DNA from 4 places in the Sporosarcina sp. P19 genome. Region 4 is predicted to be linked to each of the others. Evidence: riboswitches for the same ligand, from Rfam matches in the RefSeq annotation. Region 4 holds a riboswitch; each other region holds the start of a gene.

The links. Region 4 has a riboswitch for S-adenosylmethionine ahead of CSV74_RS09100 (MFS transporter). Riboswitches for the same ligand answer to the same signal wherever they lie in the genome.
Region 1: another riboswitch for S-adenosylmethionine. It lies ahead of metA (homoserine O-acetyltransferase MetA); the one in region 4 lies ahead of CSV74_RS09100 (MFS transporter).
Region 2: another riboswitch for S-adenosylmethionine. It lies ahead of CSV74_RS09685 (methionine biosynthesis PLP-dependent protein); the one in region 4 lies ahead of CSV74_RS09100 (MFS transporter).
Region 3: another riboswitch for S-adenosylmethionine. It lies ahead of CSV74_RS08945 (bifunctional homocysteine S-methyltransferase/methylenetetrahydrofolate reductase); the one in region 4 lies ahead of CSV74_RS09100 (MFS transporter).

Annotation. Positions count from the first base shown of each region.
Region 1 is NZ_PDYR01000009.1:53,015-60,491, forward strand. It holds gene gdhA (NADP-specific glutamate dehydrogenase) at 1-1,200, opposite strand, end outside; gene CSV74_RS16765 (hypothetical protein) at 1,582-1,725, shown strand; gene CSV74_RS10810 (LysM peptidoglycan-binding domain-containing protein) at 1,776-3,059, opposite strand; gene CSV74_RS10815 (spore coat protein) at 3,207-3,842, shown strand; gene CSV74_RS10820 (HAD family hydrolase) at 3,945-4,604, shown strand; gene CSV74_RS10825 (YetF domain-containing protein) at 4,643-5,347, opposite strand; gene metA (homoserine O-acetyltransferase MetA) at 5,414-6,322, opposite strand; SAM riboswitch class I at 6,415-6,521, opposite strand; gene CSV74_RS10835 (AbrB/MazE/SpoVT family DNA-binding domain-containing protein) at 6,672-6,941, shown strand; gene CSV74_RS10840 (thioredoxin family protein) at 7,065-7,379, opposite strand.
Region 2 is NZ_PDYR01000007.1:135,969-143,445, forward strand. It holds gene CSV74_RS09645 (antibiotic biosynthesis monooxygenase family protein) at 1-313, opposite strand, end outside; gene CSV74_RS09650 (four-helix bundle copper-binding protein) at 463-786, shown strand; RNA gene ssrS (6S RNA) at 926-1,119, opposite strand; gene CSV74_RS09660 (hypothetical protein) at 1,230-1,463, shown strand; gene CSV74_RS09665 (HD domain-containing protein) at 1,750-2,400, opposite strand; gene CSV74_RS09670 (type 1 glutamine amidotransferase domain-containing protein) at 2,660-3,175, shown strand; gene CSV74_RS09675 (hypothetical protein) at 3,395-3,577, shown strand; gene CSV74_RS09680 (glucose 1-dehydrogenase) at 3,665-4,426, opposite strand; gene CSV74_RS09685 (methionine biosynthesis PLP-dependent protein) at 4,572-5,702, opposite strand; SAM riboswitch class I at 5,783-5,883, opposite strand; gene CSV74_RS09690 (DMT family transporter) at 6,039-6,374, shown strand; gene CSV74_RS09695 (DMT family transporter) at 6,377-6,691, shown strand; gene CSV74_RS09700 (methylated-DNA--[protein]-cysteine S-methyltransferase) at 6,697-7,224, shown strand; gene CSV74_RS09705 (FadR/GntR family transcriptional regulator) at 7,230-7,477, shown strand, end outside.
Region 3 is NZ_PDYR01000006.1:156,251-163,727, reverse strand. It holds gene CSV74_RS08955 (hypothetical protein) at 1-171, shown strand, start outside; gene metH (methionine synthase) at 279-3,716, opposite strand; gene CSV74_RS08945 (bifunctional homocysteine S-methyltransferase/methylenetetrahydrofolate reductase) at 3,697-5,559, opposite strand; SAM riboswitch class I at 5,643-5,754, opposite strand; gene CSV74_RS08940 (hypothetical protein) at 5,919-6,116, shown strand; gene CSV74_RS08935 (biotin transporter BioY) at 6,245-6,844, shown strand; gene bioB (biotin synthase BioB) at 6,844-7,477, shown strand, end outside.
Region 4 is NZ_PDYR01000007.1:11,256-18,732, forward strand. It holds gene groL (chaperonin GroEL) at 1-1,164, shown strand, start outside; gene CSV74_RS09090 (2OG-Fe(II) oxygenase) at 1,361-1,996, opposite strand; gene CSV74_RS09095 (molybdopterin oxidoreductase family protein) at 2,647-4,683, opposite strand; SAM riboswitch class I at 5,024-5,114, shown strand; gene CSV74_RS09100 (MFS transporter) at 5,237-6,487, shown strand; gene msrA (peptide-methionine (S)-S-oxide reductase MsrA) at 6,803-7,333, shown strand.

The sequences.
Region 1 (7,477 bases), on a different contig from region 4:
GCTGTTCTGAGACATTTCCATAGCGGAAACAGCTACGCCACCCGCATTGGCAGCTTTAGCTGGTGCGAATAACACATTGTGTTCTTGGAAAATGACAATTGCTTCAATCGTACATGGCATATTTGCACCTTCACCAACTGCTTTAACACCATTTGCGATTAGCATATGTGCAGCAATTTCATCAATTTCATTTTGTGTAGCACATGGTAGTGCAATATCACATGGAATAGACCAAATTTCCGTACAATTTGCATGATACTCTGCATCAAGATGTTCTTTCGTATATTCCCAAATACGTTTATTGCCGTACTCTTTTAGTTCTTTCACTAATTCAAGATCAATTCCGTTCTTGTCGTAGATATAGCCATCAGAATCACTACATGCCACAACTTTCGCTCCAAGTTGCATAGCTTTCTCCATAGCATACGTCGAAACATTACCTGAACCTGAAACTACAACAGTTTGACCTTCCAATGAAAGATTGTTTTCTTTCAGCATCTCATCAACAAAGTACACTGTACCGTAACCAGTCGCTTCTTTACGACCAAGACTTCCACCATGATCAGGATTTTTCCCAGTTAAAATACCTGCTTCATAGCCACCTTTAATCCGGTTGTATTGTCCAAATAAATAGCCGATTTCACGTTTACCAACACCAATATCTCCTGCTGGCACATCGATGTCCGGTCCAATATGTCTGCTAAGTTCTGTCATGAAACTTTGCGTAAAGCGCATGACTTCACGATCAGACTTCCCTTTTGGGTCGAAATCAGATCCACCTTTACCTGCCCCGATTGGCTGTCCTGTTAAAGCATTTTTGAAGATTTGCTCAAAAGCGAGGAATTTCATAATACTATTATTTACAGATGGGTGGAAACGAAGTCCTCCCTTATAAGGTCCAAGATCACTATTGAACTGAACGCGGAAACCTCTATTTACTTGCACCTTACCTTTATCATCTTCCCACGCTACGCGGAAGGAAATAATTCTTTCTGGCTCTGTAATTCGTTCAAGAATTCCGTTTTCCATGAATTCGGGATGCTTAGCAAAGACGGGACGAAGAGAATCAAAAATCTCTCTTGTCGCTTGTAGAAATTCCTTCTCATCTGGATTCCTTTTTTTCACCAATTCATATACATTATGAACGTAATCATTTGCTCGTTTGCGATTATTATATTCTACCTCATCAACCTTTGTCATCTGCGATCATCCCTTTCCTTAGTTGTTAATTAAAAACTGTTGACTGACCAGTCGCTCATTTACTCAGTGACTATGATTTCAAAATACTTGTATGTTAAAAGAGTAAATTCTACTAATATAAATTGAATTTTAATTGTTCGAAATATTTCTTTGTATTCCAATATTATCACTGAAAAGATAGCAAGTTACAAGATTTTTTTAGAATATCTCAATTTTGACTTAACTTTTGTGTCAATTTTATGTACTATATTAAACTTTATCATTTACATTCGACTGAATTCATAGTATTATTAGACTATTCAAACAAACTATGTGAAGTTCTAAATGTAAGCGCATACACATATTAGTGAGAACAATACGAAAAGAAAGAGGCGAAGCGCCATGACAAAGAAAACAGGTACAATTCGATCAATCCTAGGAGCGAACCTCCTCCTCATCATGACTTTTGCTTTCCTACCTGCTTTACTCGTAAATCCAGATATGGATGTGTTCCAAAGCGCTATGAAATTATTAAATAACGAGTGACAACTCATATGACAGAGCCTTTCCTTTTATTTAAGGAAAGGCTCCTATATTTATCGCTTGCGAATAGTAAAGCGATCTTCTAATAACAACCAATTTTGCGGGAATGCTAGCCCGAGTTTCCAGTACATGATTCCACGCAACTTAAATTTCTTCAGCAAGTTAAACTTTTCGTTGATGCTTCGTGCATCTTCAAACCACACTTCATGTTCGGTTCCAGTTTCATCGTAATACGTATAATGTGGCGCTTGGGCTAATGCGTCGTATTCAATAGCGACATTCTGCTCGATTGCTAGATTAGTCGCCATCCGTGGACTTAATGCTCTGGCAGCTTTACTGTCCGATTGACCAAATGGAGCTGTCCAATCATAACCGTATAGATTTTGTCCTAAAAACACTTTTTCATTCGGGATTTGACTTACGGCATATTCCACTACTTTTGTGACTGGACCGATTGGGCTCACAGCTTGTGGTGCACTATACGTATATCCCCATTCATACGTCATCAATACAACGAAATCTGCAATCTCTCCATGTGCTTTATAATCATGGGCGCCATAAATACCTGTCGTTACTTCCCCAGCTTTTGGTGCAAGTGCTGTGGAAATTGTCAGGCCCGCTTTATGAATTTGATCACGCGCATTACGTAATAATTGATTGTATAATTCGCGATCTTCAGGGAATAATAACTCAAAATCGAAGTGAATATCACTATAGCCGATTTCTTTTGCTACTTCAATGGCACTTTGAATCATTTGGTTTTGTGCAGCTTGATCGGTAAAAATTACATGCGCTAAATCCGCACTGAAGGAATAGTTTTCTAAATTCGTCAGCACTAGTATATTTTCAGTACCTGCATTTTTGGCGATAGTCGGAATATCTGCTAGAGCTGGTGCTTTGAGTGAACCGTCACGTTGTACTTCATAACTAAACATCGCGAGATACGTGAGACCATCCACACGTTCACGAACTTCCGCCAGCATATCTTGACTGACAGGATTACGCGGTTCTACATATAATAATGAATCAATCAACGTTTTCACTTCTTGTGGTATATACAAACGCTGACCGATCATTAACCTTCTAGTAGGGTCGATTGCATTAATTTGCGCCAAGCGCGCAACTGTTAAACCATATCTCTGTGCAATTGTATATAGGCTATCTCCAGGTCGCACCCAGTAATAAGAACCTATTATTGGAATGACAAGCGCTTGTCCCACAGCTAATCGTATTTCGCTTTCTAATTCATTAGCATCTGCTATTTGCTCGTATGGCACACCGTATATGTTACCAATTTCATATAAACTCTCCCCTTGCGAAACTACATGAATCTGCATGTATCCCCACTACCCTTCTTGAGTTCTATCCTTATGATATGATGTTGCGTTACGAACTATGCATGAGTCGTGAATGCCATTTCATATGTATAGGATTTCGATGATTTCACATACTACTCTCGATGTACATGACAACTGAAGGAGGAAATAAATTTGACAAATCAATTTGAAACATCTCAACACATGCAAGGTGGACAGGTACCCCCATCGATGAATCACGGGGGACATGAGTTATTTGATGTTAAAGAGATATTAAGCGCGACCGTTGGAGCATTGAATCAAGCAATGATTTTACGTCCACATGTCCAAGATCCAGAACTTCTCGATATTCTTGATCGACAATACCGATTCACGCTGGATGAGTACAATATCCTTGTCGAAAGTTTTAAGACAGGCAAAGATCCTTCACATCCTACACAGCGCTATCAAATGAAAGCAGGCAGCGATTTCATTTACGGCATGAAAGAAAAAGCACCGTCTAAACCTATTCAATCTACAGGTGAAATTAGTGATGAAATCATCTCCGGTTTTTTGTTGGGCGCTACAAAAGAAGGCGCTACAGGCAAAACGGCTGCTTCATTAGAAGTATGTAATCCAGTCGTTCGCCGTGTACTTGCAGATTCTGTGCCCAACTGTATAGAAATGGCATATGAGTTGTCCATTTACCAAAACAAACATCAATATTATCAAGTTCCACAATTAAATGATCAGGATATGAATATGTTACTTAATTCTTTTGCGCCTTCGCAAGGTCAACCGGGTATGCCAAACAACCTTCAATAAGTTAACGATTCAAGCAGATGGAGTTTTTCTCCATCTGCTTTTTGCTTTTACACTCGTTATATTTGTATACTAAGTAGAAGCATACAAAAGAGGAGTGTCTATATGAAAGTTGCGATCTTTGATTTTGATGGTACGTTGTACACTAAAGAAACCTTTAAATTACTCATGGAGCAATTAAAAAATCATCCTACGTACAAGCAGTATTATAGAAAGTTCTATCGTTCGATATTACCACTTTACATTCGCTATAAATTAAAAATACTGCCTGAATCTGTCATGAAAGAGCGCTCGATGCATCTTTATCTTAAAGCCTTAGACTCATTAACGATGAAGGAACTACATGAGTTTTTCAAAGGCATGCATAACGTTATGATGCCGGACTTTAACGAACAAGTCATCAATCGACTGGAAAAGCACCGAAAAGATGGATACCATGTCTTGCTCGTTTCTGGAGCCTATACTCCTTTCTTAAAAGCAGTTACAAGTCACCTGATATTTGATCGAATTATTGGCACAGACATCCCTTCAAATGGCGAACAACTTGCAATGGATCAGCCCTTATTACATATTCAAGGTACACGTAAAAACGAACAAATTTACCAAGCACTACTAGGAGAAACTATCGACTGGGACAATAGCTTTGCCTATGGAGACAGCATTTCCGACCTTCCAGTTTTAGAGAAAGTTGGCTCTCCTGTAGCAGTTCGTCCAGATGAAAAACTTGCTACTGTGGCCAAACAAAGAAATTGGGAAATATTATAAAAACGCGAAGAGCTCTGATTATGTCAGAGCTCTCCACGTTAAGTCGATTTTAATGTATTAATATATAAACTACCATCTGTCTGAATTTCTGCATAGAGAACATGCTCAGGCTTAGAAATCCCCTGCTTTTTTAATTGTTCTGTTAGCCAAGTATCGGTCAATTGAAGCTCTCGCATACTTTTCTCTTCTACTTTCCCATTAGTAATAATTTCAGTCGGAATATATTTGGGCATTGGTGATGGTGCTTTGACATCTTTCTTTGTCGCATATTTCTCACCCTCATTTAGCATGACACTCAAATTACCATTTGTTTCGAATATCGCGTAATTGACATCCTTCATTGAAAATACCGACTGCTCTCTAAGCAACATATTTAAATCATTGAAACTCAACCGTAATTTACGCATGGAACCTTCTAGAATTTTTCCATTTTGAATGACAATTATCGGTTTATCATCGAGTAATACGCGAAGTTTGATGGATTTGAATGATAAAAAGTTAGCAATAATCGTTAACACTGCCCATAAAACCATTCCATATAAGCCATTTAAGAAAGGTGTTTCAGACTCTCCCGCCAAGTTGGCTGCAATCGAACCAATCGTTATGCCTGTTACATAATGAAAGAAAGTCAGCTGAGACACTTGTTTCTTCCCCATGAAGCGCGCTAAGATCAACAGTACAATAAATGAAATCACCGTTCGTAAAGTCATTTCCCAAAAAGCCAATTCCCAAAATTCATTTATGTTCACTGCATACACCTCCAGTAGTCGGAGTATGTGCAAACTATAGGAATTTATACTGCAATTCTTTTAACTCCAGTTGTAAGGAGTTTTTTGGTAGACGTAGTAATTAAGCCAATTAGAGAATAATAAATGCGTGTGGGAACGCCAAGTATTCATAGGTTCTTTTGATGGATCATCATTCGGATAATAATTTACAGGAATGTCAATATCAGAACCTTTTTCTACATCGCGAGCATATTCATCCCCCAAGGTATGTGCATCGTACTCTAAATGTCCAGTTACCATAATATGCTTTGCGTCATTTGAGATCACAATGAATGCACCTGCCTCTTCAGAAGCGGAAAGTAGAGTCAAATCGGGATGACTCTTTATTTCTTCTAATGAAACCCCCGTATGGCGTGAGTGTGGCGCTACAAATACATCATTGAATCCGCGTGCCAAGTTCACTGTCGGATCGGTAATATCATGTGAAAATACTCCAAAACATTTCTTTGATAACTCGAACTTGTCAATTCCGTAATGATGATAAAGGGCCGCTTGTGCCCCCCAGCAAATATGGAGCACTGATGTAACGTTCGTTTTTGTCCATTCCATGATCTCTTTTAACTCTTTCCAATAGACTACATCTTCAAATTGTAAAAGTTCGATTGGCGCACCTGTGATGATCATACCGTCAAAACGACGAGCTTTAACATGTTCAAACGTAGTATAGAAGGTTTCTAAATGAGTCTGACTGACGTTTTTTGAAACATAGGATGCTGTATTGAGGAATGTGACATTCACTTGTAATGGTGTATTTCCAAGCAATCGAAGCAATTGTAACTCGGTCTTCTCTTTTTCAGGCATCAAGTTCAAAATCAAAATATTGATTGGACGGATATCCTGTGTTGTGGCACGTTCTTCATCCATAATAAAGATTTTCTCTTCTTTCAATAATTCTCCTGCTGGTAGATGTTTCGGTATATTAATCGGCATACTATTTCCCCCTTAACGTTCTATTATTACTAATTCTATACAAAAAACCCTCATTTCTATTAGATAAGAAAATGAGGGTTGACTGTTCACCGTTCTTATCTCTCAAGACAACAATCTTGTTGGAGGTAGCACCTTCCTGTATGCACAGAGGTTGCTGAAGCTTCATCAGGCCAATTCCCTCAGCTTCTCTTGATAAGAAATATTTAATTACTGACTATTATAGCATTAATAATTTAATTGTATAGCAGAATTATCAAATTGTTCTGCGCATTTTAGTTTTGTAAATTGTAGATGGTCTATTTTTGTGTATAATAGAAAATACCAACTACTTTTCTTCGAGGAGGAGCTTATGAAATCTTTAGGTATAGTTCGTAAAGTTGATCATCTCGGCAGGATTGTCATTCCAAAAGAACTTCGGAATTCTATGTCGCTCGATCAAGGTGACCCTATCGAAATTTTCGTAGAGGATGACAGAATTATATTGAGAAAATATCAGGTCAACAGAGCATGTTTTATCACCGGCGATGTGATGGATGAAAACAAGCAATTGTCGAACGGTCTATACATCAGTCCACGAGGCGCAAAAATCCTTATAGAGCAGCTGAAAGATTTCACATAATACAAATATATAAGAACTATTGTAGAATCTTTTCTTATAAAAAAGGACCGAAAACAACAGTTACAGTTGTCTTCAGTCCTTTTGTTTGATTGTCTCTTGATCCACTCACAGAGAATTATTGCATTACGTTAAACTATTAATAAACTCCTCAATCTCTTCTTTAGTTTTACGATTCTTACTTACCAAACGACCTTTTTCTGTTCCTTCGCTAAATGCCACGAAACTAGGAATACCGAATATATCCAACTGACTGCAAAGGTCTATAAATTCATCACGATCAACCGAGATGAACTCATACTCTGCAAACTCAGTTTCTAGTGTAGGCAAGAATGGTTCAATCACTCTACAATCTGGACACCAGTCTGCAGTGAATAAGAAAATTACTCTTTCTTCCTGTTTAAGTTGCTCAAATTGCTCTAGAGATTCTAATTTTTTCAATTTCCAACACTCCTCTTCACGAATAGTATAAGCTCACTATAACACTTTTATCTGTACTTCTTCTCTTTAGACGACTTAAGCAAATTCCTTTCACTCAG
Region 2 (7,477 bases), 120 kb from region 4:
GTACTGGTCGCAATACGCGAATCGCCACGAATCCTGGCTCTGCTTCTATTAGACGTGCACGGTTATTAAAGCGCTGTTCAAAAGTTTCTCTTCCTTCTTCAGTTACAGGAATATTGTTTAATACAGCAAAACGACCAGATGGTAAATCTCCGCTCTGATCCAAAATATCGTATTCGATGGCGTTGTTGAGAGTTGTCGTTTCCGCCTCTTGTAGCACAAGCACTTCTTCATCATTATTCATTAATGACGCACGTGCTTCTTCTGGTAAGTTACCTGCATCTTCTAGTGGGCCTGTCCATTTAAATAGTTTCATTTCAAACACCTCATCTTTTCTATTTTGTTGATTACAACATAGTATAACGGAGAAAAGAAAATGCTTTCAATGAATAAGCAAACAGTTCTATTGGTTTAAGTTCAGAAATAGCAGGGAAGAGTAAGGAAAATACTTTTGGAGGCGATCAAATGAATCACAAATATGCAGATGTACTAGCGGTATTAGAGGATTGTATAAAGGCGTGTAATCATTGTTTTGACGCGTGTCTAAAAGAAGAAGTTGTTCGTATGATGGCGGACTGTATTCGACTCGATCGAGAGTGTGCAGACATTTGTTCATATGCAATCCAGTCGATTACTCGACAAAGTCCATTTACCGATAAAATCTTGCAACTTTGTGCGGAAATTTGTGAGCAGTGCGCAGAAGAATGTGGCAAACACGATCATGATCACTGTAAGCAGTGCGCTGAAGCATGCCGCAAGTGTGCAGAAGCTTGTCGCAATGTAGCTTAATTTCGTATATACAGTTAAAACACCTTCCGCTATTATGAGGGTGTTTTTTGTTTGCAATGAGTTGGCTTCTCCTGATTTAATCATTTTGCATACAAAACAAAAACCTTCCATACAAGTATGGAAGGTTTTTTCTCTGTTTATGTAAGCCGTGTTTGCCGTACTTAGTCATAGAAAGTTTTAAACCACCACTCCTCAAAGTGGGTGTTTGCGGAAAACGTTCCTGTATGTCTGGATTGCTATAAGGAATCCAGCATGCCATTTCCGTTTCGTAATAAACTCCCTTTTACAGCTTAAAGGTTAAAACTTAATGTCATACGAACAATACAGCTTGTAGATTTATATTACACCTGTAAAAGCGAAAATGCAATGGAAAGTTCTTCTGTTTATTGAAACTAAAACGTATGTTAGAACGTATAGAAATGAAAAGACAGGAGTGATCATGTATGGAACAGCATGAAAACAACTCGGAAAAACAACAATTGGTTACAGGACAGACACGGGAAATCAGTACACTGAATCAGGAAGTGGATGAACTGCGTAAAGAAGTAAAACAGCTTCGTGAAGATATTGAGCTAATTGATATATTTCAAAAGAAACCCATCGTTTCATCTGCAGTCATCGGACAAATTGGTGGAATTATTATTGCTATACTGGTTATAGTCGGAATATTCTTTTAATTAAAAACTCTGCATGATGCTATAAAAATGGTGGACTTATAGTTTTTGCTGGTTATATTAAAAAGCTAGTGATTTTGACATATATTACGCCTGTTTCAATTACGCCCGTACAGAGTTTATTGGGATGTACGATTCCCGTGAGAACCCTGTACGCGATATTGAATTGCACAAAAAGCGAGGGCAAGCTAGAGCCACAATTAATGTATTCGCAGTTTTGATTAAAAGCATCATAAGAAGTGTCATTCAAATTAAAATGGCAGAAAATCAGAATTTCATTATTCGCTTGTCAATGTCTATTAAATCCCCGTTCTTCGATGATACGTACAGTAATGCCAGTTAATTCATCATGCTCAGTGAATCGTTCACTGAGCATATCTGTAAGTATATGTTTTAGAAAGTATTCTACACAGTTCATATCTTGATAAATCAGTATGGTTCTTAAGGCTTCTTCATAGATTTCTATAAACAATGGCTCTGGGTTATCCTTTTGGATCTCGCCAAATGATTCATAAAGCAAATCAACTTTATCAGCAACGGATAAAATGCGCCCCTCCAATGTTTCATCCTTTCCTTCTTTTAACCGCTCTAAATATATAGCTTGAAACTCAGTAGGAAATTCTTTTTCTATAAAACTTCTAGTCATTTCTTCTTCTACTTCACCGAATAGTTTTTTCAATTCTTTTGAAGCGTATTTTACAGGTGTCTTAATATCCCCTGTAAATAGTTCTGCGTAATCATGGTTCAAAGCCTTTTCATATAGGCTTTTCCAATTCACATTCTGTCCAGATTCCTCTTCAACTGTCCCGAGGAACTGAGCAATTTTTGTTACTTTAAATGAATGGCTAGCGACAGAATGCTCCTGAAATTTGAACTTTCCAGGACAACGAATAATTAGTTCTAAATCAGATAAGCTTTTAAAGTATTGGTGTACTCCCACAGCATTCATCACCTTTATTTAGTATTTACGGCTTAAAAACATTCCTATTCATGTTTTTAAGAGGGGCTTGTCTACATGCAGCACTATTATATAGTAACCCTAATGCAGACAGAATTATACGGATAGGTAAGAATTCCATTTAGCAACAAGTATATCCAATAACTAATTATAGAATAACTAGATCACAGGTGATGATGTTTAGACTCTTTATAATGTGGAATAGTATTTACAGAACATCACATAAGGAGTGGTAAGCATTATGGCTAAAATTGCAACAGTACTTGGTGATATGTTTGAGGACTCAGAATATATGAAACCGGCTGCCGCGTATAAGGAAGCTGGACACGAAGTAGAAGTGATTGGCGCTGAAGCAGGAACAGAAGTAACGGGTATGAAAGAAAATACAAAAGTGGGAATTGATAAAGCAATTGCTGACGCTAAATCGTCAGATTATGACGCGTTATTTATTCCAGGCGGGTTTTCACCGGACATTTTACGTGCAGATGATCGTTTTGTGAAATTTGTCAAAGAATTTATGGATGCAAAAAAACCTGTATTCGCAATTTGTCATGGTCCACAATTGCTCATTACAGCGAAAGCGCTTGAAGGGCGAGATGCAACAGGATATACGTCCATTCGTGTAGATATGGAATATGCAGGTGCAAAATACGCAGACAAAGAAGTAGTAGTCTGTCAGAACCAACTTGTAACAAGCCGTACACCTGACGATATTCCAGCTTTTAATCGCGAATCACTAAAAATTTTAGAAAAATAATAAATACTTCGATCGTCAAGGTGTAAAAGCCTTGACGTTTTTTTGTGTCTTCTGCACATTAAACCGCTACTTACAACATACGATAACCATACATTTTAACATTCGTTGAAAAAGATTCTCAATTGTACTTGAAAAAGGTTCTCAATGAGAGTATGCTAAAAGCAACGAATAAATCGGAAAGACGATCGCGTCTTACAAATGAAAGGTCGGGGATCTAACATGTATAAGATTGTTGCATTGGCGGTATTAGCAGGGATTGCATTAGGTGCAGCAGCTGGATTTTCCTTTGGAAGTAAAGAACTGACAGGTATGTTCGCCGGAATGGCGGCACTTGCGTTTATCGCAGCACCGGCAGCGGTCGTCTATGCAAGTGAAAAGAAAAAATGGCATCAAGCTCACTAATACAAAAAAGCATCCAAAATTTTGGATGCTTTTTTGTATTAATGTAATCAAATATTTCCAAGTCTTATTTCTACGAGAGATTAAATCTCAATATGCAGACCATCCATTGTCAGCTTCCATGATGACACCGTTAACATAAGAGGATTCATCTGATGCAAGGAATAGCGCAATGCTTGCGATTTCTTCCTTTGTTCCAGGACGGCTCATCATGTTTACGCCTCTTAGTGCTTGCTTCATGCCGAATGCATCTGGTTGAGTCAAGCCGTTTGTAATATTAGTTGGGATTTGTGCTGGGGCAATTGCGTTACAGCGGATGTTTAACGGACCGTATTGAGAAGCAACGCTTTTTGTCATCCCTGCAACGGCGTGTTTTGATGCAGTGTAGGCTAGTCCGCCCCGACCACCTGTTACCGCTGAAATAGAAGCCATGTTGACAATAACACCTGCTTTTTTCTCTTCGAAAATAGCTAATGCTTTACGAGTTGCACGCATAACACCTGTTGTGTTGATTGCTAATACTTTATCCCATACTTCATCAGGCACTGTAGCCGCAGAGTACATATTGTCCATAATACCGGCATTGTTCACTAGAATATCAAGTGTACCGAATTGCTCGACTGCTGTATCAATCATTTTTTGTACGTCTTCCTCAACTGTTACGTTGGTTTTAACTGCTAGCGCTTCACCGCCAGCATTTTTGATCGTCTGGACAGTTTCTTCTGCACCTTCTATATTCATATCTGCGATGATGAGTTTTGCACCTTCACGCGCATATAGTTCAGCAATTTCTCGTCCAATTCCAGACCCTGCGCCAGTTACTACTGCTACTTTGTTTTCTAGTCGATTCAACAAACTCGCCTCCAATTTATTCGTGCGTTCTTATTTCATTATATACTTTAACGTCTAACTATTGAAGGGTTTAGCTTTTGTTTTGATTGTAAAAAAACTCGAACTGTCAGGGTTGTACTGACGGTTCGAGTTGTGCTGTTTCATATTATTGAACTTTTACGCCTTCTACTACTTCCTTTGCAGCATAAAGTGCTTGTTTCACATCAGCAATTATATCTTCTACATCTTCTACGCCGACCGAGAAACGTAGCAGACGATCATCCACCCCACGGCGATTACGTTCTTCTAATGGGATATCCATATGCGTCTGTGTAGTCGGATACGTGATGAAGCTTTCCACACCGCCCAAACTCTCGGCGAATGAAATGAGGTTCATGTTTTCAAGGAATGGTCCTACCCATTCACTATTCTTTACTCGGAATGACAACATACCACCGATTCCAGCGTAGAGCACGTCGACAATGAGAGGTTCTTGTTCTAAATAAGATACCATCGCTTTTGCATTTGCGTCATGCTGTTTCATGCGTAAATGTAATGTTTTCAGACCACGTACGACAAGCCATGAATCAAGAGGGGACAATGTAGCGCCAATCGCATTATGGTTAGTAAATAGACGTTCGCATAATTCCTCACCCTTTGCGACGACTAAACCTGCTAGTACGTCATTATGTCCACCGATATATTTCGTTGCGCTATGAATGACGATATCTGCGCCTTCTTCAATAGGTCGCTGGAAATAGGGGGTTAGGAATGTATTATCGACAATTAGCAATAAGCCATGCTTTTTCGCCAATTCAGCATACGTCCTAATTGCTATGTTTTGCATTAATGGATTTGTTGGCGTTTCTAAGAAGATTGCTTTTGTGCGATCAGTAATCGCTTGCTCGACTTCTGAAACATCATCGAACGATAAGTATCGCGTCTTAACATTGTACGTCTCTTCATATTGATTAAATAAACGATAGGTGCCGCCATATAAGTCTTCAGGTGCCAGTAGTTCTGAACCTGACTTAAATAAGGATAAAATTAGTTGAATGGCTGCCATTCCGGAACTGCACGCAAATCCTTGATCACCGGATTCCAAGTTTGCGATACCATCCTCTAAGATAGAACGCGTAGGATTTTTTGTTCGTGTGTAATCATATCCTGTCGATTTCCCTAGACCTTCATGGTGGTACGCTGTAGACAAGTAAATAGGCGTATTGACTGCTCCGGTTTTCTCATCACTGTGGTTCCCGAGTTGTACTAATCTGGTTTCTAATCCATTGTTTGTCATGAATATCCATCCCCCCCAGCAAAATAAAAAAGAACCTCTTCTTTTCGAATAGGCCCTCGAACATACAAGTGTATACAGTATTCTCATCTTCAAGGTGGTGTCACCCTTGGAATTAGCACCGTGCCTGAGGCTGGTTGCTGAGACATCGCTGGGCCTATCCCTCCGTCTCTCTCGATAAGAATATTCACAATATAGGAAAAACTGTTGACGGATTTATTCTATCATGCGGATATACTAGAAGCAAGCTTCCTTTTATCGTCATCGGCTGATTTTTTGTTATAGCAAAAGATTTGCTATACTTATAGAGCTATTCATGACAGAAAGGAGATATTTATTTTGGCTTGGAGTTATGTCGCCCTAGCGGCTGTTATAGAGATTTTCTGGGTAGTCGGTCTCCGTTACTCTGAAACGGCAATTCAATGGACTGGAACAGGTGTGGCCATTGTATTAAGCTTTTATTTCATTATCAAGGCATGCGAAAAATTACCTTCAGGCACGGTGTATGCAGTCTTTACCGGGTCGGGAGCCGCGGCAATCCTTTTGGTGGATATATTCGTCTTTCAAGCAGGTTTCACATGGGTTACGCTGACCTTTATAGGATTAATTGTCATCGGGGTAGTTGGCATCAAGTTGACTACAGATGAACAAGTAGATACTGAAGGAGGTGGATGACGATGGCTTGGGTGTACTTGGCTATTGCCAGTCTCGGCGAGATTTTTGGTGTGGTAAGCATCAATTACTATTTACAAAAACGTTCTATTAAAAGATTGTTACTCATTGTCGGGATATTTGGTTTCGGCTTTGTTTTCCTGTCTCTTGCTATGCGTGAAATTCAGATGAGTACAGCCTACGCAGTATGGACCGGTTTAGGAGCAGCTGGAGCTGTATTGATGGGGATTTTAATATTCAAAGAATCTGCTAGCGTCAAACGCCTTTTCTTTTTATCGCTCATTATTCTCGGTGCTGTTGGCTTAAAATTATTCGGATAAAGGGAGTGGACACACTGGTTTATTGGACACGATTTAATTTCGACGGGTGGTCAGTAATACTAGCTGCTACAGAAAAGGGACTTTGCTACGTGGGGCTAGCCGAAAATAGTTTAGAACAACTGAAGGATTGGGCTAAGCGACTTGATAATGAAGGATTAAAGGAAGACGAAGCAAAGCTTGAAGTCTATAGCAATCAGCTCAAAGGGTATTTTTCGGGGAGGACTAACGATCTTTTAGCGCTGCCTCTTGATTTAAAGGGAACACCATTTCAACTGCAAGTATGGGAAATGCTACAACAGATACCCTATGATGAAGTCGTAACCTATTCAGAAATTGCAGAACAGATAGGGAAAGCATCAGCTGTTCGCGCTGTAGCATCTGCAATAGGCAAGAATCCTGTATTGATCGTGGTGCCTTGTCACCGTGTGATTGCAAAAAGTGGAGGATTGTCAGGCTATCGAGATGGGAAAAAGCATAAAAGGAACCTGCTACAACTGGAGAAATCGCGCTTGATAAGTGATAGGACGGAGTGAGCAACATGAAATATAAGCAAATTAAACCGAAGAAAATATATGAAGAAGTGGCGGATAGTTTATTGGATTCCATTCAGTCCGGAGAGTTAAAGCCAGGTGATAAATTGGATTCTGTGCAGCAGCTGGCTGAAAACTTTACTGTTGGCAGATCAACAATTCGCGAGGCCTTATCAACATTACGTGCTAGAGGGCTTATTGAAATGCGACAGGGAGAGGGGACTTATGTCAAGGAATTCTCACCCGTCGATATGAT
Region 3 (7,477 bases), on a different contig from region 4:
CGACACCACGTAGTCGGTGTGCCACAGCACTACTATACAGAAACTACTGAAAACGTTATGGGCTCTACTATTATGCCAGGAAGAGGACCGGGAATGGGACCAGGATTTGGACCAGGCCAGGGAGGCATGTGGGGTGGAGGAGGCTGTCACCGCCGCAGAAGATGCCGTTAATCCGTTTTCATTATGAAAAATCCGCTATCTCTGAAATACTAGAGATAGCGGATTTTGTTTATTTCTCCAACGCCTGTCGAGTCTACACGGCGCTTTCAGCATTTGAATCATGCATTAAAGTATCGTGCGTCAGGATGCGCGAAGACGATGGCTGATACGGATGCTTCTGGTTCCATCATGAATTCTTCGGTTAGGACGACGCCGTGGTCTTCCGGTTTGATGAGTCGGAAGAGTTTAGCTTGGTCTTCTAGATTTGGACAAGCTGGGTAGCCGAATGAGAATCGCTGACCTTGATATTTGGCGGCGAAACGTTCGAGCATTGTAAAGTCTGTTGGATCAGGGAATCCCCATTGGTCACGGATTTCTTGGTGAATCCGTTCAGCAAAGCCTTCTGCTAATTCCAAAGCAGTTGCTTGGAATGCGTGGCTTTCAAGGAATTTCCCTTCTGCCTTTAGTTTATTAGCATAATCACGAACGCCTTTACCAGCGGTCACTTGCATGAATGCAACGTAGTCCATTTCACCACTTTGCACTGTTTTCAAGTAATCAGCCAAGCATAGGAACGGTTCTTTTTCTTGACGAGGGAACGTAAATCGTTCAATTTCAGTTGTTGAATCTTCGGGATCATAAATGATTACGTCGTCGCCGTCTGCCTGAGCAGGGAAGAATTGATAAATACCGGAAGCTGTCATTTTATCGGACTTCAAGAACCCAGTTACCATCTCGTGAAGTTGTACTGCACGTTCTTCATTTCTTTCAAGCATTTTATCAACATTTCCTCGTAGACCTAAGTGGTGACCGATTAGAGTACGCATATTTACATAAGGATGTAGGTGGGCAACCGAGTAATCTTTCACGACCCGTCTACGTAAGTCAGTTGGAGTAAATACAGGCACATCGGTGCGTACCGTTTTCACAGGACGTGGCTTTACTGCGACTGCTGTAGAACCCCGACTTGCTTTAATCGCATCATTCGTTTCGCGTTTCTCAATACTATTCGCTAATTCTTCGAGTAACGCTCCTTTGTCAGTACTTTGAAGACGGTTTGCTAAATCAAGACCTTGCATCGCGTCTTTTGCAAAAATAACCGGGCCATCATACTCGGGTGCGATTTTCGTTTCAGTAAAGCGTCTCGTTAAAGCGGCACCGCCAACCATTACTGGCGTATCGATTCCTGCTGCTTTAAAGTCCTGTGCCGTCAACACCATCTGCTGTGCAGACTTTACGAGAAGACCTGATAGGCCAACAATGTCTGGTTTTTCTTTACGGATCACTTCAATTAATGAAGCTGGAGTAACTTTGATTCCGATGTCTATCACTTTAAATCCGTTATTACTTAAGATAATTTCTACGAGGTTTTTCCCGATATCGTGTACGTCACCTTTTACTGTCGCCAGGATAATCTTACCTTTTCCGCTATCGTCTTCATTCTTATCCATGAACTGCTCTAGGTAGGAAACAGAAGCTTTCATGACTTCAGCACTTTGAAGAACTTCCGCTACGATCAGCTGGTTGTCATTGAATAAATGTCCAACTTCAGCCATTCCTTTCATTAAAGGCCCATTGATGATATCAAGTGGTGCATCGTATGTTTTCAAAGCAGTTTCCAGGTCAGGAATTAAACCTTCTTTCGTACCTTCTACTACATAGTACGCGAGACGATCAGGCACAGTTTTCGGAATATCATCTTCGGACTTCTCTTTTTTCTTACCACGATAGAAATCCGTGAAATCAGCTAGTGTTTCGTCTGTTGTAGTAAACAGCAAGTCGTTCGCCAACTTGATTTCAGCTTCTGGAATCGAAGCAAAGCGCTCAAGTTTTTCTGTATTGACAATCGCATAATCGAGACCTGCTTGTGTACAGTGATACAAGTACACAGCATTCAACACTTCACGGCCAACAGGCGGTAACCCGAAGGATACGTTGCTGACACCGAGAGTCGTTAAGGTGCGTGGAAGTTTTTCTTTAATTAATCGAATTCCTTCAATTGTTTCTACAGCTGATCCGATGTATTGCGCATCACCTGTACCAACAGGGAAGACGAGTGGGTCAAAAATGATATCTTCGGGCGGAATCTCCCATTTGTTGACGAGTAAATCATAAGAACGCAACGCAACTTCCAGCTTACGTTCCCTCGTGACCGCCATTCCAATTTCATCAATCGTTCCGACAACGACAGCTGCTCCATATTTTTTTACTAAAGGAAGTACAGCGTCAAAGCGTTCTTCACCATCTTCTAAGTTAATAGAGTTGATAATTGCTTTACCTTGCGAGAATTTCAATGCTTCTGCAATGACATTTTCATCTGTAGAGTCAATGACGAGAGGAACTTTGACTTTTTTCACGACTTCTTTCATGAAGCGAGTCATATCGTACAATTCATCACGGTCAGGGTTCGCAAGACAAATATCCAATACGTGAGCACCACGTTTTACTTGTGCACGTGCGATTTCAGCAGCTTCTTCAAACTTTTCTTCTACAATTAATTGTTTGAATTTACGTGAACCGATAACGTTTGTACGTTCACCGATTAATAACGGACGCAATGTATCGTCGTAAAGCAAAGGTTCAATCCCTGAAATGGCATGACCAAGAGGATTTTCCGGCATCTTGCGTGGAGACTTATCTTTTACTGCCTCACGAATTGCGCGAATGTGATCAGGCGTTGTACCGCAGCAACCGCCAACCATGTTCAACCAGCCTTTTTCAGCGAAGCCTTCCAGCTTTTTCGATAGAGATTCAGGAGACTCATGATAATGTCCTTCTTCATCTGGCAATCCCGCATTTGGATAACAAGTTACATAGCTTGTCGCTAAGTCAGATAATGAACGCAAATGGTCCGTCATGAATTCAGGACCTGTCGCACAGTTTAAGCCGACCGAAAGTGGGTGGACATGTTCAATGGAAATATAGAACGCTTCAATACTTTGTCCAGCAAGTGTTGTACCCATCGGCTCAATCGTCCCTGATATCATGATAGGAATTTCACGTCCAAGCTCTTCGAACGCTTTTTTAATACCAATCGTTCCGGCTTTCACGTTTAGCATATCCTGACTCGTTTCCATCAGTATCAAGTCACTGCCAGCTTCTACAAGAGCTTTTGCCTGCACATAGAAATCATTGGATAGTTCATCGAACGTAATGCCGCCTGTAACCGAAAGCGTCTTTGTTGTAGGTCCGATCGCACCTGCGACAAAACGTGGCCATTCTGGTGTAGAAAACTTCGCTGCACTCTTTTTCGCGATTTCCACAGATTTTGCATTAATTTCATCTGCACGATGACCGAGTGAAAATTCATTTAAGACAAGGGGGGTACCACCAAATGTATTTGTACAAATGATATCAGCACCAGCTTCTAAATATTCATCGTGAATTTTCTCTAAAACATCGGGGCGTAACACACTTAGGTATTCGTTACATCCATCATATTCTTCTCCGCCGAAGTCTTCCGTTGAGAAATCTTCCGCTTGCAGCATCGTCCCCATCGCACCATCAATGATCAGGATTCGTTTGTCTAGTTGCTCTTCAATAGGATGTCTCTGCATGTGTTAATTCCCTCTCCTTCTTCTTCTGATCTATTTCCTTAATATACTCATACAACTCTAATGTCATATCGTAACGGAGGAATGGTGTGATGATATACAGCCCATTAAAATACTGCGCTGCTGTATCAATCAATTCTTTTGCGATTTCAAGACCCGTTTCAGTTGATTTTTCACGGTCATCTCCACATTCACGCATTCTTTCCAACACATCTTCTGAAAGCTTGATACCTGGTACTTCGTGATGCAGGAACTCTGCATTTCGTATATTTGTCAATGGCATGATGCCAATGAAGATCGGTGTATCCAAGTGTTTTGTGGCTTCGTATACATCGATAATCTTTTCTTTCGTGTATACCGGCTGCGTGATGAAATAGTCTGCACCCGCTTCAATTTTCTTCTCGAGTCGTTGTACAGCTCGATCAATTACGCGTACGTTCGGATTGAAAGCTGCTGAAATAGAGAAGTTTGCTTTCTTGCGCAATGGCTTACCGGAGAACGAAATCCCTTCATTCAATTTCTTAATTAACTGCAATAACTCCATGCTGGATACATCGTAGACGCTTGTTGCACCGGGGAAGTCGCCAACTTTTGTCGGATCGCCTGTTACAGCTAGGATATCGTGAATGCCTAATGCATCGAGTCCCATCAAATGTGATTGTAAGCCGATAAGATTGTGATCACGGCACGTTAAATGTACAAGCGGGCGGATATTATGTTTCATCTTAACGATTGAGCCCATCGCCATGTTGCTGATGCGAGGGGAAGCAAGGGAATTATCTGCCATTGTTATAGCATCAACTCCTGCGTCATATAACACATTTGCACCCTTGATATAATCTTCTGTTTCCAAGTGGCGCGGTGTATCTAGTTCTACAATTACCGTACGCTCTGTTTTCGCTTTTTCATGAAGAGGTTGATGTTTTGTAGGTCCCGCTTCATGAATCACGATAGGCTTTTCCGGATGTACGACCTTTTCTGTGATAGGTGCAAGTCGCGCTAACTGTGTTTTCGCTGCTTTAATATGCTTAGGTGTTGTCCCGCAACATCCACCGATCAACCGAACGCCTTGATCACGAAGTAATACAGCAGCGCGTCCGAAGTATTCTGCTTCTGATTCATAGACAATACGCCCATCTTCCACATCTAATAGACTGGCGTTTGGATATGCGGATAAAAATGCTTTTTCCGGTAATGTAACATTATCGAATGCTTGAATCGTGTGGTAAGGGCCTAAGCGACAGTTGACACCTACGATATCTGCTCCAAGAGATTCAAGTTGATGAAGTGCATCATTTAATGAAAGCCCATTCTGTAATACGCCGGGATCATGCATAGAAACTTGTGCGATCAATGGAACATCCGTGATTTTCTTTAACGTTGTCACAACAGATGATAACTCTTCAAAGTCGTAATATGTTTCCAATAGAAGACCATCCGGATCACCTGCCAATAATGCATTGGCTTGTTCTAGTACGACTTTTTCTATTTCATCCAATGTAGCATCGCTTTTACGTATGCCACGCAGGCCGCCAATTGTACCGAGTACAAATTGTCCCCCAGGTGCTGCTGCGCGTTTTGCAATTTGAATGGCCGCTTTATTGAATTCCGTTACACGACTTTCTAATCCGTAGCGAGCTAATTTGTTCGCATTTGCACTGTAAGTGTTCGTCTGTATAATATCTGCGCCGGCTGCGATGTAGTCTTGGTGAATCTGCTCTATAATTTCAGGCTTTTCTACGTTTAGTTCTTCATAACAGTAATCAATTCCGTAAGAATATAAAATCGTCCCCATTGCACCATCTGCCGTTAAGACGTTTGTTTGTAGTTTATCTAGCAATGACATAATTCCATCTCCCCTTTGCTTTTTCTAATCAAAAAAAGCCTTCAAGTATATTAGAAGGCTTTGTAATCTCAATGACTAGTTCCCTCTCATCTTTTCAGAGTGTCAATTTGACAGACTGCTGGAAGTAGCACCTTGCCTATATGGCTGGTTGCTGAAGCGTCGAAGGGCCAGTCCCTCAGCTTCTCTTGATAAGATATGTTTCTTATTCAATTATTTAGATTATTCTAACCACATCATAGCGGCTTTGTTGGATATCGTCAAGTGAATGTTTGGTGAAGTTCGAAGTGCGGAGTTAGAGCATAGAGAAATTGCGATATATATGCTAAAATCAATGAAACAACTCGAAAAGGTGAGGAATTATGCGATTCTTTAAATACTCATTTCCAATCGCTGTTCTTGTAGGTACAATTGCTTGGATTATGATAGGTAGCAATTACGAAGAAGTTGCTTATGATATGCGAGTGTACATTACAATTGCGGCTGCTATATTCAGTGGTTTGATCTCAAGCGTTTTGTTTCGTAAAGAAAAAGAAGAACAGATTGATGAGAAGAAGTAGGCTGTCAGCATTTTGCTGCAGTCTTTTTTTATTTGTTTTTATGGGTTAACTATAAAATAAAAGGTGTTGACATATTGTGTGTTAACTATTATTGTTTTTATGATAACTAATATAAAAGAGGTGACATGATGGCGACAGCAACGGAGAGGCAACCGGTAAGTAGGTTTAGTGCATTAACCATTGTATACAGTGGGATGTTCGCGTCATTAATGATGATTGGAGCAAATATTACATCCTTTGTGCCGTTTTTAGTAGTTGGTGGAGTACCTATTACATTGCAAACGTTTTTCGCAATCTTATCAGGACTATTACTTGGCAGTCGTCTAGGTGCGTTATCTATGACGGTATATATGTTAATAGGATTAGCAGGTGCACCGGTCTTCGCTAAATTTTCAGGCGGCTTCGGTCAGATCTTGAGTCCGACGTTTGGCTTTATTCTTACGTTCATTTTAATAGCTTATGTAGCCGGGAAGATTGTCGAGCGAAGTCAGACCATGCCTGCTTATATAACCGCGGCACTGGTCGCTACGGCAATCAACTATATAGTAGGCACAAGCTGGATGTATTTTGCGTACAAGATGTGGGCTGCTGCACCAGACGTGTTTACCTACAAGATCGCATGGCTATGGATGATGCCTCCGTTGCCAAAAGATCTAATTCTGGCTGTACTGTCAGGCATATTCGCGTTTAGAATCTCAAAACACTTGAAAGTGAGGCGTACGCTATAATGAACTACCAAAGGCTGGCTACTCAAGTACTGGAAGGGCATGAAGTAACTGATGAGGAATCACTCGCAATATTGAATAGCCCAGATGAAGATTTGCTATTATTACTGCACGCGACGTACTCGATTCGATCACATTACTTCGGAAATAAGGTAAAGCTGAATATGATCATCAATACGAAATCAGGATTATGTCCGGAGAACTGTGGTTATTGCGCACAATCCATCATTTCAAAAGCACCTGTCGAAAAGTATGCGATGATGAAATCGGAAGAGATACTAGAAGGTGCAGAACGTGCTGCCGCTAATAAAGCGGGCACCTATTGCATCGTAGCAAGTGGACGGGGACCGCGTGACAGTGAACTGGACATAGTCATTGATTCTGTTAAGCAGATAAAAGAAAAACACAAAGGAATGACGGTATGTGCTTGCCTAGGTATTTTGAAGCCAGGCCAAGCAACCCGTTTGAAAGAGGCGGGCGTAGATCGCTACAACCACAACTTGAACACATCCGCAGAGCATCACGAAAGTATAACTACATCGCATACATACGATGATCGTGTAAACACTGTAGGGTTGGCCAAAGAAGCGGGCATATCTCCATGTTCAGGCGTCATCGTTGGCATGCGGGAAACAA
Region 4 (7,477 bases):
TTAATTTCACAAGCAATGGAGCGCGTAGGCAACGACGGTGTTATCACAATTGAAGAATCTAAAGGCTTTATTACAGAGCTCGATGTAGTAGAAGGTATGCAATTCGACCGTGGTTACGCATCTGCTTATATGGCAACAGATACAGACAAAATGGAAGCAGTGCTTGAAAATCCATATGTCTTAATTACAGATAAGAAAATCAACAATATCCAGGAAATTCTTCCAGTGCTTGAACAAGTTGTTCAGCAAGGTAAACCGTTGTTGATCATCGCAGAAGATGTTGAAGGTGAAGCTCTAGCTACACTAGTGGTCAACAAACTACGCGGTACATTCAACGCAGTGGCTGTTAAAGCACCAGGCTTCGGTGATCGCCGTAAAGCTATGCTTGAAGACATCGCAATCCTAACTGGTGGACAGGTAATCACAGAAGATCTAGGACTTGATCTGAAATCTGCTGACCTGACATCACTAGGACGCGCTGCGAAAATCGTCGTTACAAAAGACAACACAACAATCGTTGAAGGTAACGGTGACGCAGGTTCTATCGAGTCACGTGTAGGCCAAATTCGTTCACAGTTGGAAGAAACAACTTCTGAATTCGACAAAGAGAAATTGCAAGAACGTCTAGCTAAACTAGCTGGCGGTGTAGCAGTCATCAAAGTCGGAGCTGCAACTGAAACAGAGTTGAAAGAGCGAAAACTTCGTATCGAAGACGCATTGAACTCAACACGTGCGGCAGTAGAAGAAGGAATCGTATCGGGTGGGGGTACTGCACTCGTGAACGTCTATAAGCAAGTAGAAACATTACTTGAAGACACGGAAGGCGACGTAGCAACAGGTATTAAGATTGTACTTCGTGCACTCGAAGAACCAGTACGTCAAATCGCAACAAACGCGGGTCTTGAAGGTTCTATCGTAGTAGACCGCTTGAAGCGCGAAGAAGTCGGCGTCGGCTTTAACGCAGCAGAAGGCACATGGGTTAACATGGTGGAAGCTGGAATCGTGGATCCAACGAAAGTAACTCGTTATGCTCTTCAAAACGCAGCATCTGTAGCAGCTATGTTCTTAACTACTGAAGCTGTTGTTGCAGATCTACCAGAACCAGCAGGTGCAGCAGGAATGCCTGATATGGGCGGTATGGGTGGAATGGGCGGCATGATGTAAGTCAAGCTGTTCTAATTTAAAAGCGTCAACTCCTAATTATTTAGGAGTTGACGCTTTTTGTAGTTTATTTACGTAAGAAATAATGACCATCTCGATTAACGAGAATACTTAAATTTTTGGATCCGTTTTATATAATAGCTATCATGAACTAAACACTCATCTACGGATACTGACTGATCAGGTTTAGCCAAGCTCCTCACCGCAATCTTTGCTTCCTCATCCATTGCGTCGCTACAAATTTCTCTCCGATTTCCAACGGTGCACCGCCATGCAACGTCAAGTCGTTCAACAGTGGATCGTTATAGAAATACTCGAAATAGACGGCCATTCCTTTTTGGGGAGTGACAGACAGTTTTAGGTGGGGGAAGAACGTTTCACCGCCTTGTTCGACATCGTTCAAGTACATGACGAGCGTACTAATTCGGTTATTGGTAACGTTGCTCGCTGCTGAGAAGAAGTCATGATGTGCTTTATATTCCTGGCCTGGCAGATAGCGCAAAACTTGAAGTCTTTCACCGTGTTCGATTGGGATATTCATAACCGCTTCAATCCGTTTTTCAATTCTCGTGATAATCAGGTTATCAGGTTCTTCAATGAACATACCGCTGCTAGTTCTAATCTCGTTTTCTACATGTACTGTTCCGATTTTGGATCGTTTCATCTTGTCTGTCGACAGCCGGATCAGTTCGTCACATTCTTCATCGCTTAGCATATTGCCTAAGACAACGACTAATGGTTCATCGACTTTCGCAATAATTTCGATGTCACGGTCTGCTACGATTTTCTTTCCTCTATGATTAAATATGGTTTGTTCTCTATTTTCCGCTATCAACTTTGAGCACCTCTTTACTAGTTTGATTTCTATAAATCAAATACAGTGTTACGTAGTGAGTGTACAGCGAATATAGAACTTCTCTTGAGTTTCACACTTCCTCTAGTAAAATGAATTCAATATATTTTAGCATGCTAGATTACTTGTCGTAAATTCAGAATGTAGTCAAAAAGGTAGTGATATATAACTGTTTTTTACAATCAATTATCTATTGCTGAAATACCTGTACAGGGAATAGGTTTTTGATAGTTGGAAAAGCGTTCTAGCTATAGTAGTCTAAACGGATCAAAGAACTGAACTTGTTGTTATTATACGCAACATCTGGGAAAGATGAGGATTTCCCGAATGATGGGAAGGGTTAATTAAGTCATAGTGTGAAAAACAAACTTGAATGTTTAAACATTCATGAAATTTCGTGCGCAGCGTTTAATATTTGAAAGACTTTGGAGATCATTTTGTTGTGAATTCCGGGCGGCAATTAACGCCAAAGACAAATGAATCGAATAAATAGCAAAAACGTCAGAGACTTTGAAGCGCGCCATCGACCAATGGGGTATTGTTGGGACAGTATAAGAACGAAATGAGCCTCTTGGGATAGTTCATAAGAGGCTCATTTTTATACAGCAGGAATTCTGATCCGTTTCTTCAAGTTATAAACTCTCCACTTCAACACGTCCTGAGAAAAACGTTGCGCCACCTCCCATGTCAGCAATTCGGTCTGGTGTTAAAGCGTTCACAAGGTGTTTTTGACCTGAACTATCTCCCAAAATACCTTGACTGACAACAACTCCGGGAAGGACTTGCTCGCCGACAGAGACAGTGAATATACATTCCCCGCGCTCGTTCCATATTCGAACAGTCGAATTGTCTTCGATTCCTCGCCTTTCCGCATCGTGTCGATTGATGAACAATTTAGGAGCTTTTTCAAGTTGGATATGTTTTTCATTGTTCGAAAAAATCGTGTTCATAAAATTATGGTTAATTGCAGGTACATACAGTAAAGGGTAATCGGAATCTTGAACAATCGGAATATACGTAGGAAGGGCCGGTAATCCTGCTGATTTCATTTGTTCTGAATACAACTCGATTTTTCCGCTCGGCGTCTTTAATTGGTTCAATAAATCGCCTGTCCCACTCGCCTTCATATAGCGTTGCTCCTTTAATGCAGCATACGATACTTCAGATAAATGAGGATTGGACAAATCGCTTAACGCTTGATCGATCATTTCGGCGTCATTTTCTAGGAAGGGTTGCTCGTCAAAACCCATTGCTTGCGCTAACAATCTGAAAACGTCCGGGTTAGATTTACTGTCCCCGTATTTTTCGATGACAGGTTCCTGCAAATGGATGTAGTGATGCCAGAAAGATGTATAAAAGTCCGTATTTTCAAAAGCGGATGTCGCAGGCAGAACAATGTCCGCAAACAAGGCAGTATCCGTCAAAAACAAATCATGGACCACCGTAAACAAATCCTCGCGTGCTAAGCCATCCTGGACCTTATTGGCATCCGGTGCGACAACGGCGGGGTTGCTATTATAGACATACAAAGAGCGAATCGGTTGTTGTTCCTTCAGTAATGCTTGTCCCAATAAATTCATATTGAATTTCCGCGTTGGTTTTTTCTGAAGTTCAGGCCGTTCTAATGCGGCAATATTATGCGTCAAATAGTCGGAATTTGATTTGACTGCTCCTCCGCCCTTTAATTCCCATTGCCCAGTCAAAGCAGGCAAGCAAGTAATGGTCCGAACGATCATGCCGCCATTATCATGATGCTGCAATCCATTGCCAATGCGTATCATGGAAGGAGAGATGTTACCGTACATTCGTGCCAATTTATAAATATCTTCTTCCGGCACGCCCGTAATAGTGGAAACCTTTTGCGGATTGTAGTACTTTACATGTTCGCTGAGCGCTTCATGACCGATTGTGTACTGTTCCAAAAAAGCTTGATGGACTAGCTTTTCTTTATAAAGAACATGCATAATTCCGAGTGCAAGCGCTCCATCAGTTCCAGGTAGAATGGGAATGAACCAATCAGCCATGCGTCCAGTTTGGTTTTTATGGACGTCAATGACAATAGTTTTCGCGCCGTTTTTTTTCGCCTTTTGGGCAATCATGATTTGGTGCATATTGGTACTAACCGCATTGATCCCCCAAAAAATAAATAATTTCGTTTCCGTCATCTCTTCTGGATCCGTTCCATAACGCCCGCCCATTGTGTAATTGTAGCCGGCCTCGCCGGCGACTGAACAAATCGTCCGGTCCAGTTGACTGGAACCAAGGCGATTAAAGAAACGACGATCCATTCCTTTAGAACTGAGTTTTCCCATATTTGCATAAAAGCTGTAAGGAAGAATCGATTCTGGACCTTCTTCAGAAATTATTTTATTCCACTGATTTGTAATAGTTGTAATGGCCTCTTCCCAACTGATTGGAACGAATTGACCATCGCCTTTTTCCCCAATGCGTTTTAAAGGGGTTGTAATTCGATTTTGATCATAAATCCTTTCAGCCATATGCCGAACTTTGTTGCAAATACTTCCTTTTGTGACTGGATGTTCAGGATCACCTTCAATTTTAACAATTTTCCCGGCTTCTTTATGAATAAGCAATCCACATTGATCTGGACAATCAAGAGAACAAACCGAGGGAACGATACCATTTTCTACATCAATATACGATTGCATTACACAAGTCCTTTCTAACGATTTAATTTTGCAATTACAAAATTTACTATGAAATCCTAATATTATTGAAGCTTAATAATCGAATAATTATTAAAAATAGAGTACATCCATTGGGGTAGAGGAAAGCGTATGTTGAAGTGTAAATCAACCTTTTTTCTGATTTTGATGAAAAATACTCTATTAGTAAATTGACTCAAACAAATAGTTTATGTGAGTTAGTATACCATATTAGAGATAGTATATTTAGAAAGTTCCCATAATCAATTGACTTTGAATTAATTATTATGTACAGTAACTTCATTAGTTCAATTTTAATAATTTTCTACCAATTTCATATTATTTTCTATCGAGAGAAGTTGAGGGACTGGCCCAATGAAACTTCGGCAACATCATTGTGCCAAATCCAGCAAGCGTAGCTTGAGAGATAGAAAGAGGATCGCATATTTATATTGCGCTGGCGATAATTGCCAACTACTCTTTCCGTCTTTACGGGAAGGTTTTTTATTTTCTAAAGAAAATGCAAAATACATAAGCAGGAATGGAGAGTATTGATATGTTGGAGAAAATAGGGATTACAAAAAACTTAGGATGGGGCTTTTTCGGTGTTATGTTGTTCATGATGGGAGATGGAATTGAAGCGGGTTGGTTAAGTCCATTCTTAATTGAAAGTGGATTAACCATTCAACAATCAGCAGCTATATTCACAGTATACGGAGTCTCGATTGCGCTGTCTTCCTGGTTTTCAGGCGTCTGCGTAGATGTTTTTGGGCCGAAACGTACAATGGCAATTGGGTTAGCCGTCTATATTATCGGTACAGCAGGGTTTATTACATATGGTTTTTCAACGATGAATTATCCGGTTATGCTTCTGACTTATTTTATTAAAGGTTTTGGTTATCCGCTATTTGCTTATTCCTTCTTAACATGGGTCATTTATAAAACACCACAAAGTAAATTGAGTTCTGCTGTTGGTTGGTTCTGGTTTGTTTTTTGTGCGGGAATGATGGTACTTGGCGCGTGGTATTCAAGTGTTGCAATCCAACATTTCGGTTACATCAATACTATGTGGACATCTATATTCTGGGTATGTCTTGGTGCAGTTTTAGCTATAGTGGTCAATAAAGACAAGTTTGAAAAGAAAAAACTCGCAAACAAAAAAGAAGCAGTCAAAGAATTATTGAAAGGTATCACCATTTTGAAATCGAATCCGAGGGTTGCTGCAGGTGGGATTGTCCGCGTTATTAATAGCTTAAGCGTTTATGGATTCCCAGTATTCTTACCAATGCATATGGCACAGCACGGTATTGAAACAACTGCTTGGCTACAATTATGGGGTACATTTTTCTTAGGAAACATTATCTTTAATTTAGTGTTCGGCTTCATTGGAGATAAATTCGGCTGGAAAAACACAATTATTTGGTTTGGTGGTATCGGTTGTGCGATATTCACGCCACTATTATTTTATATACCAGTAATTACAAATGGCAGCATTGTTATGACGAGCATTGTCGGATTCATTTGGGGCGGTTTAGTAGCAGGCTACGTTCCGATTGGTGCACTAGTACCATCCGTGGCGGGTGAAGATAAAGGTGCGGCAATGTCCGTGTTGAATTTTTCTGCGGGTCTATCGACATTCGTAGCTCCTGCGATTGCCTTGACATTTATCGGGCTTGTTGGAGCAGAAGGGGTCGTGTGGATTTTCAGTGCTCTCTACTTAGTGAGTGCGATTATCGTTAAATTCATTCGTATACCGGAAGAAGAAGGTGGAAAGATAAAGGAGAAAACTTTGCTAGTTACCTCGTAAAATCACCTTGGGCTAGCCGGTGATTGACAAAGTCGTCGATAGATGAAATACTCACATTCAATTTGAAAAATAACATGCTATTGATCTAGATTGTAGGATATGTGGATAATTCTTTCTATCTTTTTGTTATAGATTAGAGGGACTTTTATTAATAGATGGAAAGAGATAAAAGATGATAGTATGGCGTAACAGGTGCCCAATCAAAAAGAGGTTAAAAACTATTTGGATTGTTTTCAACTTCCTTTAAAAAAGCAGATGTGTCGTTGGTTTTAGGGAAGTTGGGCACGCGCATTCATAATAAAGGAGATGTTCGCAATGGTTGAAAAGAATTTTGAAAAAGCAGCATTTGCAGGCGGATGCTTCTGGTGCATGGTGAAACCGTTTAAAGAATGGCCAGGCGTCCAAGATATCGTGTCAGGGTATATGGGCGGACATCTCGATAATCCAACGTATGAAGATGTAAAAAAAGGCACATCCGGTCATGTAGAAGTTGTTGAAATTACGTTTGATCCTGTCTTATTCCCATATGAGAAATTGCTCGAAGTATTCTGGCAACAAATCGATCCGACAGACGCAGAAGGTCAATTTCACGACCGCGGATCATCCTATACAACCGCCATTTTCCATTACACAGATGCACAACGGGAAATTGCCAAGAGGTCGAAAGCAAACCTAGCTGCAAGTGGCATTTTTACTAAGCCTATCGTCACGACAATCCGCCCCGCAGAAACTTTCTACCGAGCAGAAGAATACCATCAAGACTATTACATAAAAGAAGAGGAACATTACACAGATAACCGTGCACGTTCAGGGCGCAATGAATTCATAGCCAAGCACTGGGGATAATAATAGGAATGATAAAGTGGGCATGCGTTTTCATAAAGCGCTGCCTTTTTTGTTTGAAATGGGGGAATTAATAAAAAGTACCCGTACAACATTGAACTCTGAATTCAAAAAACAAGCAACCCTTTTTAGTAGTAAGTACTATGG